DNA from 2 places in the Mycobacterium lentiflavum genome. Region 1 is predicted to be linked to the other one. Evidence: riboswitches for the same ligand, from Rfam matches in the RefSeq annotation. Region 1 holds a riboswitch; the other holds the start of a gene.

The links. A riboswitch is a leader RNA that binds a small molecule or an ion and turns the genes downstream of it on or off. The one in region 1 is predicted to bind magnesium.
Region 2: it holds a riboswitch for magnesium, as region 1 does, so the genes downstream of both, MJO58_RS11740 (Rv1535 family protein) here and MJO58_RS01405 (hypothetical protein) in region 1, are expected to answer to the same signal.

The regions. Positions count from the first base shown of each region.
Region 1 covers NZ_CP092423.2:285,800-293,465, forward strand. The annotation lists gene MJO58_RS01385 (aldehyde dehydrogenase family protein) at 1-466, shown strand, start outside; gene MJO58_RS01390 (hypothetical protein) at 551-811, opposite strand; gene MJO58_RS01395 (SGNH/GDSL hydrolase family protein) at 725-2,704, shown strand; gene MJO58_RS01400 (O-methyltransferase) at 2,709-3,368, opposite strand; M-box (ykoK) riboswitch at 3,501-3,728, shown strand; gene MJO58_RS01405 (hypothetical protein) at 3,837-4,211, shown strand; gene MJO58_RS01410 (NRAMP family divalent metal transporter) at 4,320-5,963, shown strand; gene MJO58_RS01415 (NADP-dependent oxidoreductase) at 5,967-6,920, opposite strand; gene MJO58_RS01420 (hypothetical protein) at 7,048-7,644, shown strand; gene car (carboxylic acid reductase) at 7,654-7,666, opposite strand, start outside.
Region 2 covers NZ_CP092423.2:2,459,364-2,467,029, forward strand. The annotation lists gene MJO58_RS11720 (amino acid adenylation domain-containing protein) at 1-633, shown strand, start outside; gene MJO58_RS11725 (glycosyltransferase family 2 protein) at 676-1,569, opposite strand; gene MJO58_RS11730 (carboxymuconolactone decarboxylase family protein) at 1,858-2,427, shown strand; gene MJO58_RS11735 (NAD(P)H-dependent flavin oxidoreductase) at 2,463-3,587, shown strand; M-box (ykoK) riboswitch at 3,759-3,929, shown strand; gene MJO58_RS11740 (Rv1535 family protein) at 4,208-4,456, shown strand; gene ileS (isoleucine--tRNA ligase) at 4,803-7,666, shown strand, end outside.

The DNA of each region.
Region 1 (7,666 bases):
GAAGACGCAGTTCGACAAGGTCCAACGGCTGATCCAGCAGGGCGTCGACGAAGGCGCGACCGTTGTGGTGGGAGGCCCGGGCCGGCCCGACGGGCTGGATAAGGGCTACTACGTCAAGCCGACGGTCTTCGCGCACGTCACCAACGACATGACGATCGCGCGCGAGGAGATCTTCGGGCCGGTGCTGTGCATCCTCGGCTACGACGACCTCGACCAGGCCGTCGAGATCGCCAACGACACCGACTACGGCCTGGCCGGGTTCGTCTCCGGAGCCGACCTCGACAAGGCACGTGAGGTCGCTCGCAAGATTCGCGCCGGCTGGGTGACGATCAACCATGCCTTCGACATGAACGCGCCCTTCGGCGGCTACAAGCGCAGCGGCAACGGTCGTGAGTGGAGCGAGTTCGGCTTCCACGAGTATCTGGAAGTCAAGAGCACCCTGGGTTACGCCCCGGACAGGGCCTGACACTCTAGGCCAAGACCGAACACGCCACAGCCGAAAACCGGCGCGTGTCTGCGCCGTATCCGACGCCGTCGCCCCTAAGCTTGCTCAAATCAAGAGGAGGGGCGACGACGTATCGGCAGCAACTACCGCGCCGGGCACCAGAGTGGTCAGGGCGCGCTTAAAGCGGGCACTGAGCCGGACGGGACAGACTCCGCGCCGGCTTTTTCTGCTCGGCAGCATCGTTGGGTAGACCCGGTACGTCGTGTCGGTCGGCTTGCGATTTGGGATAAACCCGAGCAGCGCACCGGGATTCCCGCGCTGGATGGACTTCGTGCGGTAGCGGTCGCCCTGGTGCTCGCCGACCACGGGGGCATCCCGGGCGTGAGCGGCGGGTTTCTGGGCGTCGACGTCTTCTTCGTGCTCAGCGGATTCCTGATCACCTCGCTGTTGCTCGACGAACTCGGGCGGACCGGTCGCGTCGACCTCACCGGGTTCTGGATTCGCCGGGCCCGCCGGCTGCTTCCGGCGCTGGTGTTGATGGTGCTGGCGGTCGGCGCCGCCCGCGAACTGCTTCCCGCGCAAGCTCTTACCGGGTTGCGCGACGACGCGATCGCGGCGTTCTTATGGATGGCGAACTGGCGTTTCGTCGCGCAGCAGACCGACTATTTCACCCAGGGTGCGCCGCCGTCGCCACTGCAGCACACCTGGTCGCTCGGCGTCGAGGAGCAGTACTACTTCGTCTGGCCGGTGCTGCTGATCGTGGTCACCCTGCTGCTGGCCGCGCGGGCCAAGCGCTACTTCATGCGGGCCACGGTCGGCGACGTGCGCTTCGCGATCTTCGTAATCGCCACGTTGGGTGCGTTGGCCTCGGCGGCGGCCGCGATCGTGTTCGTCTCCGGCACCACGCGTGATCGCATCTACTTCGGCACCGACACTCGCGCGCAAGCTTTGCTGGTCGGTTCCGCGGCGGCGGCTCTGCTGGTTCGGGATTGGCCGTCACTCAACCGCGGCTGGTGCATGATTCGCAGCCGTTGGGGACGGCGAGTCGCCCGCTTGCTGCCGATGATCGGGGTAGCGGGGTTGGCGGCGGCGGCGCACTTCGCGTCGGGCAATGTCGCCGATTTCCGTCACGGCCTGCTGATCGGTGTCGCGATCGCGGCGGTCTTCGTGGTCGCACCGGTGGCGATGGAGCAGCGCGGTCTGGTCGCTCGCATTCTCGCCGCGCCACCGCTCGTCTGGCTGGGCACCATCTCCTACGGCATCTATCTGTGGCACTGGCCGATCTTTCTGGCGCTCAACGGCGAACGCACCGGATGGTCGGGACTACCGCTGTTCGCAGCCCGGTGCGGGCTCACGCTGGCGGTGGCCGCCGCGTCGTATTGGCTGATCGAACAACCCGTCCGTCGCTGGCGGCCGGCCCGGGTGGCGCTGCTGCCGCTGGCCGCCGCCACCGTGGCCAGCGCCGCCGCGATCACGCTGCTCCTGATTCCGGTCGGCACCGGAACCGGCCTGCGCGAGACCGGTCTTCCCCCCGGCGTTTCATCGGTCGCCGCGGTGTCGAACGCGCCGCCGGGTGGAAGCCGCCCGGTCGGGCCGCGAAACCCCAACCGGCCGTTCACCGTTTCGGTCTTCGGTGACTCGATCGGCTGGACCTGGATGCACTTCCTGCCGCCGACGCCCGGATTCGCGTTCCTCGACCACACGGTCATCGGGTGCAGCCTGGTTCGCGGCACCCCGTACCGCTACATCGGCCAGACCCTGGATCAGCGAGCCGAATGCGACACCTGGCCGGGCAGATGGGCAACCGAGATCAGTCAGGACCAGCCGGACGTCGCGCTGCTGATCATCGGCCGCTGGGAGACAGTGGACCGGGTCAACGAGGGGCAGTGGACCCATATCGGTGACCCGACGTTCGATGCGTACCTCAACGCCGAGCTGGAGCGAGCACTGAATATCGTGAGCGCCAGCGGGGTTCGGGTAGTGGTTGCCACGGTGCCGTACAGCCGGGGCGGCGAGAAGCCGGATGGCCGGTTATATCCGGAGGATCAGCCGGACCGGGTCAATCAATGGAATGCCATGCTGCGCAAGACCGTTGCTCAGCACCCAAACGTGCAGATCCTGGATCTCAACAAAAAGCTTTGCCCCGACGGCGTTTACACCGCCAAGGTGGACGGCATCAAGGTTCGCAGTGACGGCGTCCACCTCACCCCGGAAGGGGTCAAGTGGCTGACGCCGTGGCTCGAAGAGTCGTTGCGGTAAGCGCTTAGTCGTTGGTGCGGCAGCTGACTTCCATGCTGTCGTTTTCCCGGACCAGGAAATTGAAGCTGGTATAGCCGTTGGCGGGATCGCGTACCCGATCGAGATACGGCGCCATGTCGGGCGCGCTGGCGTTGTCGGCGACCACCAAAGCGCCTGTGGCAAGCCGGGGTTCAAGCAGTTTGAGCACCGGAAGATAGAGATCCTTCCAGCCGTCCAACAAGACGAATTCGACCGGCCCGGTCTGGTCCTCCAGCGTGGTCAGGGCATCACCTTCGAGAATTGTGATGACGTCGTCCAAGCCGGTCTCGGCGAATGTCTTCTTCGCGGCGGCAATCTTGCTCGCACTGAGCTCCGTGGTCACCACGCGCCCCGCGCCGTTGTCGCGGACGGCCGCGGCCAGATGAATGGCCGAGATACCGAACGACATTCCGAATTCGACTACCGTCGTCGGACGGGTCGCCCGGACCAGTGCGTACAGCAGCCGGCCGGCGTCCGGTGTCACCGGGATGTAGAACTCGCTCATCGCCTCGGTGCGTTCCGCGGTGGTCATCGGGCGCTCGAGCTGACCATGGCGCTCACGCAGCAGTGACATCTGGTTCTGCGTCTCGGTGTACATCCGGTCGAGCACGCTCTCGACGCGAGGATCTTGCAAGGTTGTGGCCATGACCTAGAGGGTAAGCCTCAGCGACTTTTACCCGGGCCGTGAGCGCAGACTCGCAGGTGTGACCCAGAACACGCGGGTCGCAATTGTCAAGGAGTTTGACGAGCAATGGGTGTCAGTGCCAGCATGGTTGGGCAAGCACCTCGGTAGGTGAGGCGTCTGCACGGACACAGGCCACTGACCCCGAACGTCGAGAGACGCCCCGGGTCAGGACAGCTCTTCCCGGACACAAGGGTTGAGCCCAAGTGGCTTCTGGACGAGGAGCGATCGCAAGCGCGGCGAAGCCGGGCGCAGCGGGTCGCAACCATCGGCTCATTCCAGATACGCCGTGCAGTGCCGAAGCTCCGACGAGAGGGGTGCGGTCGGCTGGCTCATTGGCCCGGCATCCGTACCTCTCCCGCGTGTGAAACGTGGACACCCGCGCGTGTCATGGCCGTGAGGAGGTGAGGGCGAGATGAGTCCCGGCGATAGTTGCTATCCGACATCCATCTTGAACCGATCCGGTTCCGGCATTTCTTTCTGCTGACGCAGCTCAATTTGGCTGTTCCGCAAGCTGACGGTGGCGACTGCCCCGTTGTATTTGGCGTGCCGACGAACCGCTCGGGCTTCTCTTCCGACAGGGGGAAGACCATGACTTTTGTTGTTGCACAGCGTATTCGCAGCCTTGGAAGGTTGCGCGGACGGTCGATGCTGCGTGCGGGTCGGCTGCTGACAAACAGGTTGTGCACCTTGCACATCCCGACGCCCGAAGAGCGGGCGAACCTGTATGTGTCGCTGACGCCCGTCGCCGTGCTCTCGTCCGCGCCGGGCGGACAATCACCGGGCGGTGGAGGAAACGACCGGTGATTCGTTCCGCCAGCGGTCCCCAGCGGCGGGCGGGGGGTTGGCAGCCCGCCGCTGGGGCGCATTGAACACCCGACTTGGGTAGCCCGACTCCGAGATAGCGAGAATGACATGACGTTGATTTCCCCCGGTCCGCCGGCCGCGCAGGCCGCGTTGGATTCCGCGCACACCGGCGACATCGTCGGAGCCTTCGGCCGTATCAAGCGCGACGGCGCCGGCACGTTGGGCGGGCGGTGGCGCCGGTTACGCACCCTGCTGGTGATCACCGGACCCGGATTGATTGTCATGGTGGGCGACAATGACGCCGGTGGCGTCGCGACGTACGCGCAAGCCGGCCAGGACTACGGGATGAGCCTGTTGTGGACGCTGGCCTTGCTGATTCCGGTGCTCTACGTGAACCAGGAGATGGTGTTGCGGTTGGGTGCGGTCGCCCGAGTCGGTCACGCACGCCTGATCCTCGAGCGCTTCGGAAAGTTCTGGGGCGCATTCAGTGTCGGTGATCTGCTCGTCCTGAACGCCCTGACGATCGTCACCGAATTCATCGGCGTCGCACTGGCGTTGGGATTCTTGGGCTGTCCGAAGATAGTCGCGATCCCAGCCGCCGCGGTCCTGCTGTTCGCCGTGGTCGCCGGCGGCTCGTTTCGGCGCTGGGAGGGGCTGATGTTCCTGCTGATCGCGGTCAACGTCGTGATGCTCCCGATGGTGCTGATGGTGCATCCGAGTCCGAAAGTAGCTGTCGGCGGCCTGGTTCCACAGTTCCCGGGTGGACTGAACTCAGGAGTTCTGCTGTTGATCATCGCGATCGTCGGGACCACGGTGGCGCCATGGCAGCTGTTCTTCCAACAATCCAACGTGGTGGACAAGCGCATCACAGCACGTTGGATTCCTTATGCACGAGCCGATTTGATCATCGGCATCGTCGTGGTCATCGTCGGGGCGACGGCGCTGATGGCAGTCACCGCCTTCGGTCTGGCCAAAACCGGCAGCTTCACCGATGCCGGCGCGGTCGCGAACGCCCTGCGCCACCCCGTTGGCGTGCTGTTCGCGGTGATCCTGCTCGACGGTTCGTTGATCGGGGCCAACGCAATCGGGCTGGCCACCACCTATGCCATCGGTGACGCGATGGGCAAGCGGCATTCCCTGCACTGGAAAATCAGCGAGGCGCCCTGGTTTTACGGCGGTTACGCCCTGTTGCTGGGTGCATCGGCCGCGGTGGCATTCAGCCCTGATCACATCCTCGGGCTGGTGACCCAGGGCGTGCAGGCGCTGGCCGGCATCCTGCTGCCCTCGGCGACCGTATTCCTGGTTCTGCTCTGCAATGACCGTGCGATCCTGGGGCCGTGGGTAAACACGTTGTGGCAGAACGTCGTTGCGTGGGCCATCGTGTGGGCACTGGTGCTACTGTCGCTGGCGCTGACCGCGGCGACGTTCTTCCCCAACCTTTCCACGGCTGCCCTCCAGGGAGGGCTGGCGGCTGGTGCGGCGGTGGGCGTAGCTTGTGGCGCGGTGGCGATTATCGGCGACCAGGGGTACAGCGCTACTCGCGCGGCCAAACTCGCCTTGCCACTCGGCCGGGCCGAAAGCCGAGCCCTGCGTCGGCAGGAACAGCAGACCTGGCAGGCTCCGGACCTGAGGTCTCTTGCCCGCCCGGCTCTTTCGCCGATTCGCCGGACGGGGCTGTTGATCCTACGCGGTTACCTGGTGCTGGCCGTCGTATTCGTGATCGTCAAGATCGTGGAGATCGGCGTCGGCTGACGACTACGGCGAACCATTGGGCAGCAGAACGATTTTGCCGTGCGTGTGGCGGCGCTCGAGTTCCTCGAAGGCGTCAGCCACCCGATCCATCGGGAAGGTCGCGGCGATGTCGAAATCGACGGCACCGCTGGCGATGAGATCGGCGACCTCGGCGAGCACTTCAGGTGTCGAGGCTTCCGCGCTGCCTTCGGTTTTGGCGCCGACTTCGGCTGCCTTCTGGAACGAGATGATGGTGTCTATCCGCTCTGGGGCAACGCCGAGATCGGCGGCCAGCTGGACGTAGTCGGGTCCGAATAGGTCGATGAACGCGTCGATTCCGTTCGGCGCCGCCTCGCGCAGCCGGTCGGCCAACCCTTGAAGATCAGCGCCGTAGCCGATGGGAATGACGCCGTGCGCCCGCAGCCATTCGGCGTTGCCCTCGCCGGCGATGCCGAGCACTCGCGCCTGGCGCAGGACCAGCAGCTGGACGACGAGACTGCCGACACCTCCGGCCGCCGCCGACACGGCGACGGTCTCCCCCGGTTGCGGTGCGACCGCACGCACGGCAGCGTATGCGGTTGCCGCGACGACATAGAGCGAACCCGCTGCCTCCCAACTCAATTGCGGGGGCTTGTGGATCAACTGACCGACCGGGACGGCGGCGTGGGTGGCATGGCTCGATCGCCGGAGGCTGAACCCCAGCACCTCGTCGCCGACCGCGAACCCGGTGACTCCCGGATCGGTCGCCGTCACGACACCGGCGAGGTCGCTGCCTTGCCCGGAGGGAAACGTGGCGGGAAACATTTCGTGCATCGCTCCCGATCGGATCGCGGCCTCGCCGGGATTGATGCCGGCGGCGCGAACCTCGACAACGACCTCGCCCCGGCCGGGTGCCGGCATGTCGATATCTCCCACGTACAGCACGTCACGGCCGCCGTAGCGGTCGAACCGTACCGCGCGCGCCACCTCAGCCGTCATCTCGATCTCCTTACCACTTGAATCGAAACTTGCGCCCCGCCCCTGGCCAGGATAGGCGCGAACCGGCGCCCGTCGACCGGGCGTATGTTCATATGCGCTGGCCCTGTTCTCGACCGAAAGGATGCCCATGCGACGTGCGCGTAGGACCGTCACCGGTTGGGTGGCCGCCGCCACGGTGGTCGGCATCGCGATCACCGGCTGCGCCAACAACGGCAGGACGTCGGCCCCGCCATCCAAGAGCGGCGCTACGTCGGCTCCCAGCACGCCGGCGGGACCTCCGCCGGATTACAGCGGGTTGCTGATCCAGCCCGGCGATCTCGGCGGGGACTTCACGGCGCCGCAACCCCCAGTGCTGAACTCCAACAACACGGCCGGCGTTGCGCAGCTGTTCGTCAATGCGGACAACAGCCGGCGTATCGGCGACACCATTCTGGTCGTCGCCGATCCCTCGATCGCCGCTGCCGCCCTGGAGAACACCAAGACGAACTACACGAAGAAGGTCGCCGGCACGTGGCAGCCCGTCGACGTCGGCACTAACGGTGCGATGATTTCGGGCGCTTCGCCGGATAATTCGCAGGCGATCGCGGTGTTGTTGTTCACCGAGGGCAGGGCGCTGGTCAACTTGGAATTCGACAGCGCACCCAACGACCCGATCGACCCGGCAGTCGCCACCGATGTCGGCCGCAAGCAAGCCGCAGCGGTCAAGAACGGTTTGCACGGTTAGCTTTTCGGGCTAGACCAGCCCG
Region 2 (7,666 bases), 2.2 Mb from region 1:
AATGAGCAGTTCGGGCTTCCGGTTTCGGTGTTCCGCAGCGACATGATCCTGTCCGACGTCAGCTATGCGGGCCAGTTCAACGTGACCGATATCGTCACCCGGATGATCCTGAGCCTGGTGGCCACCGGCGTCGCGCCCGCTTCGTTCTACCGCCGTGACGAGAACGGCAACCGGCAGCGGGCGCACTACGACGCGCTGCCCGTCGAATTCGTCGCCGAGTCGATCGCCACTCTGGGGGCCCAAGTGGTCGACGGGTTCGAGACCTATCACGTGATGAACCCGCACGACGACGGCATCGGCATCGACACCTACGTCGACTGGCTGATCGAGGCCGGCTATCCGATCCAGCGCATCGACGACTTCGCGGAGTGGGTGCGGCAGTTCGAGATCGGCCTGCGGGCCCTGCCGGACCGGCAGCGCCAGCATTCCGTGCTGCAGATGCTGCAGCTGATGCTGCACAACCCTGAGCAGATCCAGCCGCTCGAGCCGACCCGCGGGTCGTTCGCGCCGACCGACCGATTCCGTGCCGCGGTGCAGGAAGCGAAAATTGGTGCGGACAACGACATCCCGCATATCACGGCACCGGTCATCATCAAGTACGTCACCGACTTGCAACTGGTGGGATTGCTCTAGCCGACGGGCGAATGCGCCCCGATTGTCAACTGCTGCAGAGTATTAAGCCGCGTTGGGCTGCTGCACGCCGGGCGCGCTGCGGGCCCTTGCGCCCGGCAGGCGGTCCCGCAGCTTTGCCAATGTGAATTCGTGTCGGTCGGCGTCGTAGAAGAACCGCATCGTCCGGAACGGGTAATACAGCAGCAGTAGGGTGGCAATGGTCGTATGTGCCGTGGGGCTCTTGATGCCGTGCAGTTTGGTCGTCCGCGTGTAACGCGTGGCATACCGGTAGAAATCGCGCGGTGAGTCTTCCACCCGCCGGCCTGAGATAGCGGCGACCATGGACGGTGCGTAGGAAATCACGAAATCATTTTTGAACAGCGTCAGCGCCAGGTCGATATCTTCGTGCAGGCGCACTTCCGGGTCCAGCTGCGTCTTAAGACGGACGCCCTTCCACGCTGTGGCGCGAATTGCCATGTTGCAGCCGAGCAGAAACCGTTCACTGCGGACGTGCTTGTGCAGGTGGTGGCGAAGCGTGGAATCGACCCAGAAGAGGAAGCCCCGAAAAGGCAGGTCGTAAATAGCGATCGGACCACTCGCGGCGTCGATGTCGGGATCCTGGAAGTAGTTGCGAACCTTCTCGACCCAATCCGGCGGAATGACGGTATCGGCGTCAATGCGGCCGAACACGTCGCCGCGTGCATGATCGAAGCCGTAGTCACGGGTGGGCGCGGCGCCCTGGTAGGTGCTCTGGTCGAGTAGCTGGATGTCCAGATGCGGCGCCGCTGCTTGATATTTGCGCACAATCGATGCCGTGTCGTCGGTCGACTTGTTGTTGACCACAATTATTTCGTCCGGCGCTGAGGTCTGATTGATGCACGATTCCAGGCATTTGCCGATGAACCGTTCTTCGTTGTAGGCGGGAATGACGATCGTGACCGAGGGCTGTTGCGCCATGGCTTACACCCAATCTGCGGACGTGGGGGGACAGCCAGCGCCTTAGACAGCCGGCCCCGAATTCAGCTGCGAGGGGCACCAATTCATTGCGCCCTTTTGTTCAAACCGTATTGTGATGGCGACCGGGAAGCGGGGTGAGTAGCCGCATTTTCGTAGAACGTTCACCGGTAAACGCCCGTTGTTCAACACGCGTCTATCTGTGGGCGGCCCCCGATGACTGCCGCGCCCTGAAGCCCGGGTACCGCTGACTACCATTGCAAACGTTCCGCCAGTTGATCGGAGTGCCCGATGACAACAGCCCGTGTGCCGGGACTGCCGCTCGGCGAGGCCAAGGCCGCTGCCGACGAGGCGGCGATACCGGATTACATGGCCGAGCTCAGCATCTTCCAGGTGTTGCTCAACCATCCGCCGCTGGCGCGCGCGGTCAATGATCTGCTCGCGACGATGCTGTGGCACGGTTCGCTCGACGCGCGGTTGCGGGAGCTGGTGATCATGCGGATCGGTTGGCTCACCGCGTGCGAATACGAATGGACGCAGCATTGGCGCGTCGCCACTCGGTTAGGCGTCACGACCGAGGACCTGCTCGCTGTGCGGGATTGGCAACAGCACGAGGGTTTCGGGCCCAGCGAGCGAGCGGTGCTGGCGGCCACCGACGACGTGGTGCGCGACGGCGCGGTCAGCAGCCAAAGCTGGGCCGCCTGCGAGCGCGAATTGCAAGGCGACACAGCGACTCTCGTCGAACTCGTCACCGCGATCAGCGCGTGGCGGATGATCTCGTCGATCCTGCAGAGCCTCGAGGTCCCGTTGGAGGACGGCGTGGCGGGCTGGCCGCCGGACGGGCGTGCTCCGGCGGGCTGATTGCCTTGCCCGGCGATAACTCCTAGCGTCGAGGGATGCGGACCAGAGTCGCCGAGATGCTCGGTGTGGAGTTCCCGATATGCGCGTTCAGCCACTGTCGCGACGTCGTCGCCGCGGTCACCAACGCGGGCGGATTCGGAGTTCTGGGCGCCGTCGCGCACAGTCCGAAACGGCTGCAGAACGAACTGGACTGGATCGAGGAGCAGACCGGCGGCAAGCCCTACGGGGTCGACCTGTTGTTGCCGCCGAAATACGTCGGCGCCGAGAAAGGTGGCATCGACGCTAAGCAAGTCAGGGAGTTGCTCCCCGAGGAACATCGTGCGTTCGTCGAAGACTTGCTCGCCCGGTACGGCATCTCGGCTCCGGCAGAACCGCCGCGGGCATCCGTCGGCGGCCTCAACATCTCACCCAAGGGTTACGAGCCATTACTGGAAGTGGCGTTCGCGCATGACATTCGGTTGATCGCCAGTGCGCTCGGTTCACCCCCGGCCGACCTCGTCGAACGCGCGCACCGCCACGAGGTGTTGGTCGCCGCGCTGGCCGGCACCACCGCACACGCGCGACGGCATGCCGCGGCCGGCGTCGACCTGATCGTCGCGCAGGGCACCGAAGCCGGCGGCCACACCGGCGAGGTGGCGACCATGGTCCTGGTTCCCGAAGTCGTCGACGCGGTCGCGCCGGTCCCGGTCCTGGCGGCGGGCGGGATCGCCCGCGGGCGTCAGATCGCGGCGGCCCTGGCGCTGGGCGCCGAGGGCGTGTGGTGCGGCTCGGTGTGGCTGACCACCGAGGAGGCCGAGACCGATCCGGTGGTCAAGGAGAAGTTCCTGGCCGCCAGTTCCTCGGACACCGTGCGATCGCGGTCGATGACGGGCAAGCCGGCGCGGATGCTGCGGACCGCTTGGACCGACGAGTGGGAGCGGCCCGAAAACCCGGCTCCGCTGGGGATGCCGCTGCAGACCAACCTCGTCGCCGAACCGCAGCTGCGCATCAACCAAGCGGCCGCCCATCCCGGTGCGAAGGCACGTGAGCTGGCAACCTATTTCGTCGGCCAGGTGGTCGGTTCGCTCGACCGCGTCCGGCCGACACGCGCGGTCGTGCTCGACATGATCGAGGAGTTCGCCGACACCATCGGACGGCTGGAAGACTTAGCCGACAACTGACTGTCAGGGCGGGTTCGGATTGGTGTGAACCATGCCACAGCGAGGCGTTCGTCCAGGTCAGGGCTGTCAAACCTGATCGAAAGCTGTGAAGCGGCGTAGTAAACCCATAAAGTTGCGCGACACGGCTTAGATCACATTGACCCGGGCCGGGTGCCTCGTGGAGTATCTACAGCAGCACCTCGTTAGGTGAGGCGGCTACACGAACACAGGCCACTGACCCCGAACGTCGAAAGACGCCCCGGGTCAGGACAGCTCTTCCCGGCTTAAGGGTTGAGTCCAAGTGGCTTCCGGAGTTTCCGGACACGTCGTGTGGTGCCAAAGCTCTGACGAGAGGGGTGCGGATTTCCGGCGGTCGCCGGATTCTGAACTCCTTGTGGTGCGCGCAGATAGGCGCGGGTAACCCGCACGCGTCGTGGCCGTGGAGGAGGTGAGGGACGTATGAGTTCCAGTGGCAGTCCGGATGGATATCCAGCACAGGCTCCGTCCCAATCCGGCCTCCGGCCCGACGCCTCGAGCTAGCGAATCGATTTAGCGCTCAAGCGTTCTCGGATCGGAACCCGGACGGGTCGGGACACATCAGTCCAGTCAGAACCCGTTTGCAATTCCGTTAGGAGACGATCATGACCGCAGTACTCTTCGACGAAGTAGTGGCCGTAGCGCCCGTCCGCAACCTGCGTGTCGTGCGCGACACGGCGCCCACGTCGGTGCCCACGCGGGCGCCGGTGCCCACGCAGGCCGCCCGGCCCGCCGACGCCGGATACTTCGGCGCCGGCGACCCACTGGTGACCGGTGCCGCCCGCCTGCTGAGCGTCCCCGTCCGTCACCTCTACGCGGCGCTGTGGCGCGTCGGGTTCATCGAGGTTCGGTGACGATGGATGTGGCCCAGCCGATGGCTCCAAGGGGCTAGTCGACCGCAGACACGATGTGCGGCCAGCTGGCCCCTTGGAGCCGGCAGTGATTGATTTGCAGTAGTCCGTAGAATCTTGTTCACGGCATCGATCCGGCTATCACCGGGGAGCCTTCGGAAGAACAGCCCGCTCCACTATCGGGGCGGCCCAGTAGAACCGAACGGGGAGGCCCGTCACAGCCTGAATCGAGCGGCCGCGTGCGAGCGTGGCAAGCGGGGTGGTACCGCGGTGCTCGCGCAGATTGCGCGACCTCGTCCCCGGCCTGACCGTAGGCACGCAGGAGACGACGCGCACCGTGACCGACTCAATCAGCGGCGAAGCCGGCGCCAGGGCCTATCCCAAGCTGGCCGGGGGAGCCCCCGACTTTCCGGCGCTCGAACTCGAAGTCCTCGACTACTGGACCCGCGACGACACCTTCCGGGCCAGCATCTCGCAGCGCGACGGCGCCGAAGAGTACGTGTTCTACGACGGGCCGCCGTTCGCCAACGGGCTGCCGCACTACGGACACTTGCTGACCGGGTATGTGAAAGACATCGTCCCGCGCTACCGCACCATGCGGGGCTACAAGGTGGACCGCCGCTTCGGCTGGGACACCCATGGGCTGCCCGCCGAACTCGAAGTCGAACGCCAGCTGGGCATCACCGACAAGTCCCAAATCGACGACATGGGCATCGCCGCCTTCAACGAGGCCTGCCGGGAATCGGTATTGCGCTACACGGCCGAATGGCAGGCCTACGTCACCCGCCAGGCGCGCTGGGTCGACTTCGACAACGACTACAAGACGCTTGACCTGCCCTATATGGAGTCGGTGATCTGGGCGTTCAAACAGCTGTGGGACAAGGGCCTGGCCTACGAGGGTTACCGGGTGCTGCCGTACTGCTGGCGCGACGAAACCCCGTTGTCCAACCACGAATTGCGGATGGACGACGACGTCTACCAAAGCCGCCAGGACCCGGCCGTGACGGTGGGTTTCCCGGTAGCAGCCGGTGGTGCCCCGAAAGGATTAGCCGGCGCTTACCTGCTGGTGTGGACGACCACGCCGTGGACGCTGCCGTCGAACCTGGCCGTTGCCGTCAACCCCGAGGTGACCTACGTCCAGGTCACCGTCGGGGACCGGCGCTTCGTGCTGGCCGAGTCGCGCCTGGCGGCCTACGCAAAAGAACTCGGTGAAGAGCCCGAGATACTTGGCACCTATTCGGGCGCCGACCTGCTGGGCACCCGCTACCTGCCCCCGTTCCCGTATTTCATGGACCCAGAACCAGGGCGAGCCAAGGCGTTTCAGGTGCTGCCGGGCGACTTCGTCACCACCGACGACGGCACCGGAATCGTGCACATGGCGCCGGCCTACGGTGAGGACGACATGGCGACCACCGACAAGGTGGGCATCGTGCCGGTCACGCCGGTCGACTCCAAGGGCCGCTTCGACGTCACGGTCCCGGATTACCAGGGGCAGCACGTCTTTGATGCCAACCCGCACATCATCCGCGACCTGAAGAACCAGAGCGGTCCGGCGGCGGTGAACCAGCCGGTACTGATCCGTCACGAAACCTACGAGCATCCCTACCCGCACTGCTGGCGATGCCGCAATCCGCTGATCTACCGGGCGGTATCGTCGTGGTTCGTCTCGGTCACCGAATTCCGGGATCGCATGGTGGAACTCAACCAGCAGATCACCTGGTACCCCGAGCACGTCAAGGACGGCCAGTTCGGTAAGTGGCTGCAGGGCGCGCGTGACTGGTCGATCTCGCGAAATCGCTACTGGGGCAGCCCGATTCCGGTGTGGAAATCCGATGACCCGGCCTACCCGCGCATCGACGTCTACGGCAGCCTCGACGAGCTGGAGCGGGACTTCGGGGTGCGGCCCACCAACTTACACCGGCCCTACATCGACGAACTCACCCGGCCCAACCCTGACGATCCTTCCGGAAACAGCACGATGCGGCGCATTCCCGACGTGCTCGACGTGTGGTTCGACTCGGGATCGATGCCGTATGCCCAGGTGCACTTCCCGTTCGAGAATGCGGACTGGTTCGCGGGCGGGGCGGCCGGAGAGGGTGGGCACTATCCGGGTGACTTCATCGTGGAATACATCGGGCAGACTCGTGGCTGGTTCTACACGCTGCATGTGCTGGCCACCGCGCTGTTCGACCGGCCAGCCTTCAAAACCTGTGTGGCACACGGGATTGTGCTCGGATCCGACGGGCAGAAGATGAGCAAGTCGCTGCGCAACTACCCCGACGTCAGCGAGGTGTTCGACCGCGACGGCTCCGACGCGATGCGCTGGTTCCTGATGGCCTCACCGATCCTGCGGGGCGGCAACCTGATCGTCACCGAACAGGGCATCCGCGAGGGTGTGCGCCAGGTGTTGCTGCCGCTGTGGAACGCCTACAGCTTCCTGGCTCTTTACGCGCCGAAAGTCGGCACCTGGCGTACCGATTCGGCACACGTGCTGGACCGCTACATCCTGGCGAAGGTGGCCGTGCTGCGCGACGAGCTCACCGACTCGCTGGAGGTCTGCGACATCTCCGGGGCCTGCGAGCAGCTGCGCCAGTTCACCGAGGCGCTGACGAATTGGTATGTGCGACGGTCACGTTCGCGGTTCTGGGAGGAAGACACCGACGCGATCGACACCCTGCACACCGTGCTGGAGATGACCTCGCGACTGGCGGCACCGCTGCTGCCGTTGATTACCGAGATCATCTGGCGTGGTCTGACCGGCGAACGTTCGGTGCACCTGACGGATTGGCCGCAGGCCGGCGCGCTGCCCGCGGACGCCGATCTGGTGGCCGCGATGGACCAGGTTCGCGAGGTGTGCTCGGCAGCGTCGTCGCTGCGCAAGGCCAAGAAGTTGCGGGTGCGGCTGCCACTGCCGAAACTGACTGTGGCGGTGGAGGATCCGCAGCAGCTGGTGCCATTCACCGACTTGATCGCCGACGAGCTCAACGTCAAGCAGGTGGAACTGACCGACGCGATCGACACCTACGGCCGCTTCGAGCTCACCGTCAACGCCCGGGTGGCCGGGCCGCGGCTGGGCAAGGACGTGCAGGCCGCGATCAAGGCGGTCAAGGCCGGCGAGGGCGTCGTCAACCCCGACGGCACCTTGACCGCCGGGCCCGCGGTGCTGCAGCCCGAGGAGTACAGCTCGCGGCTGGTGGCCGCCGACCCGGAGTT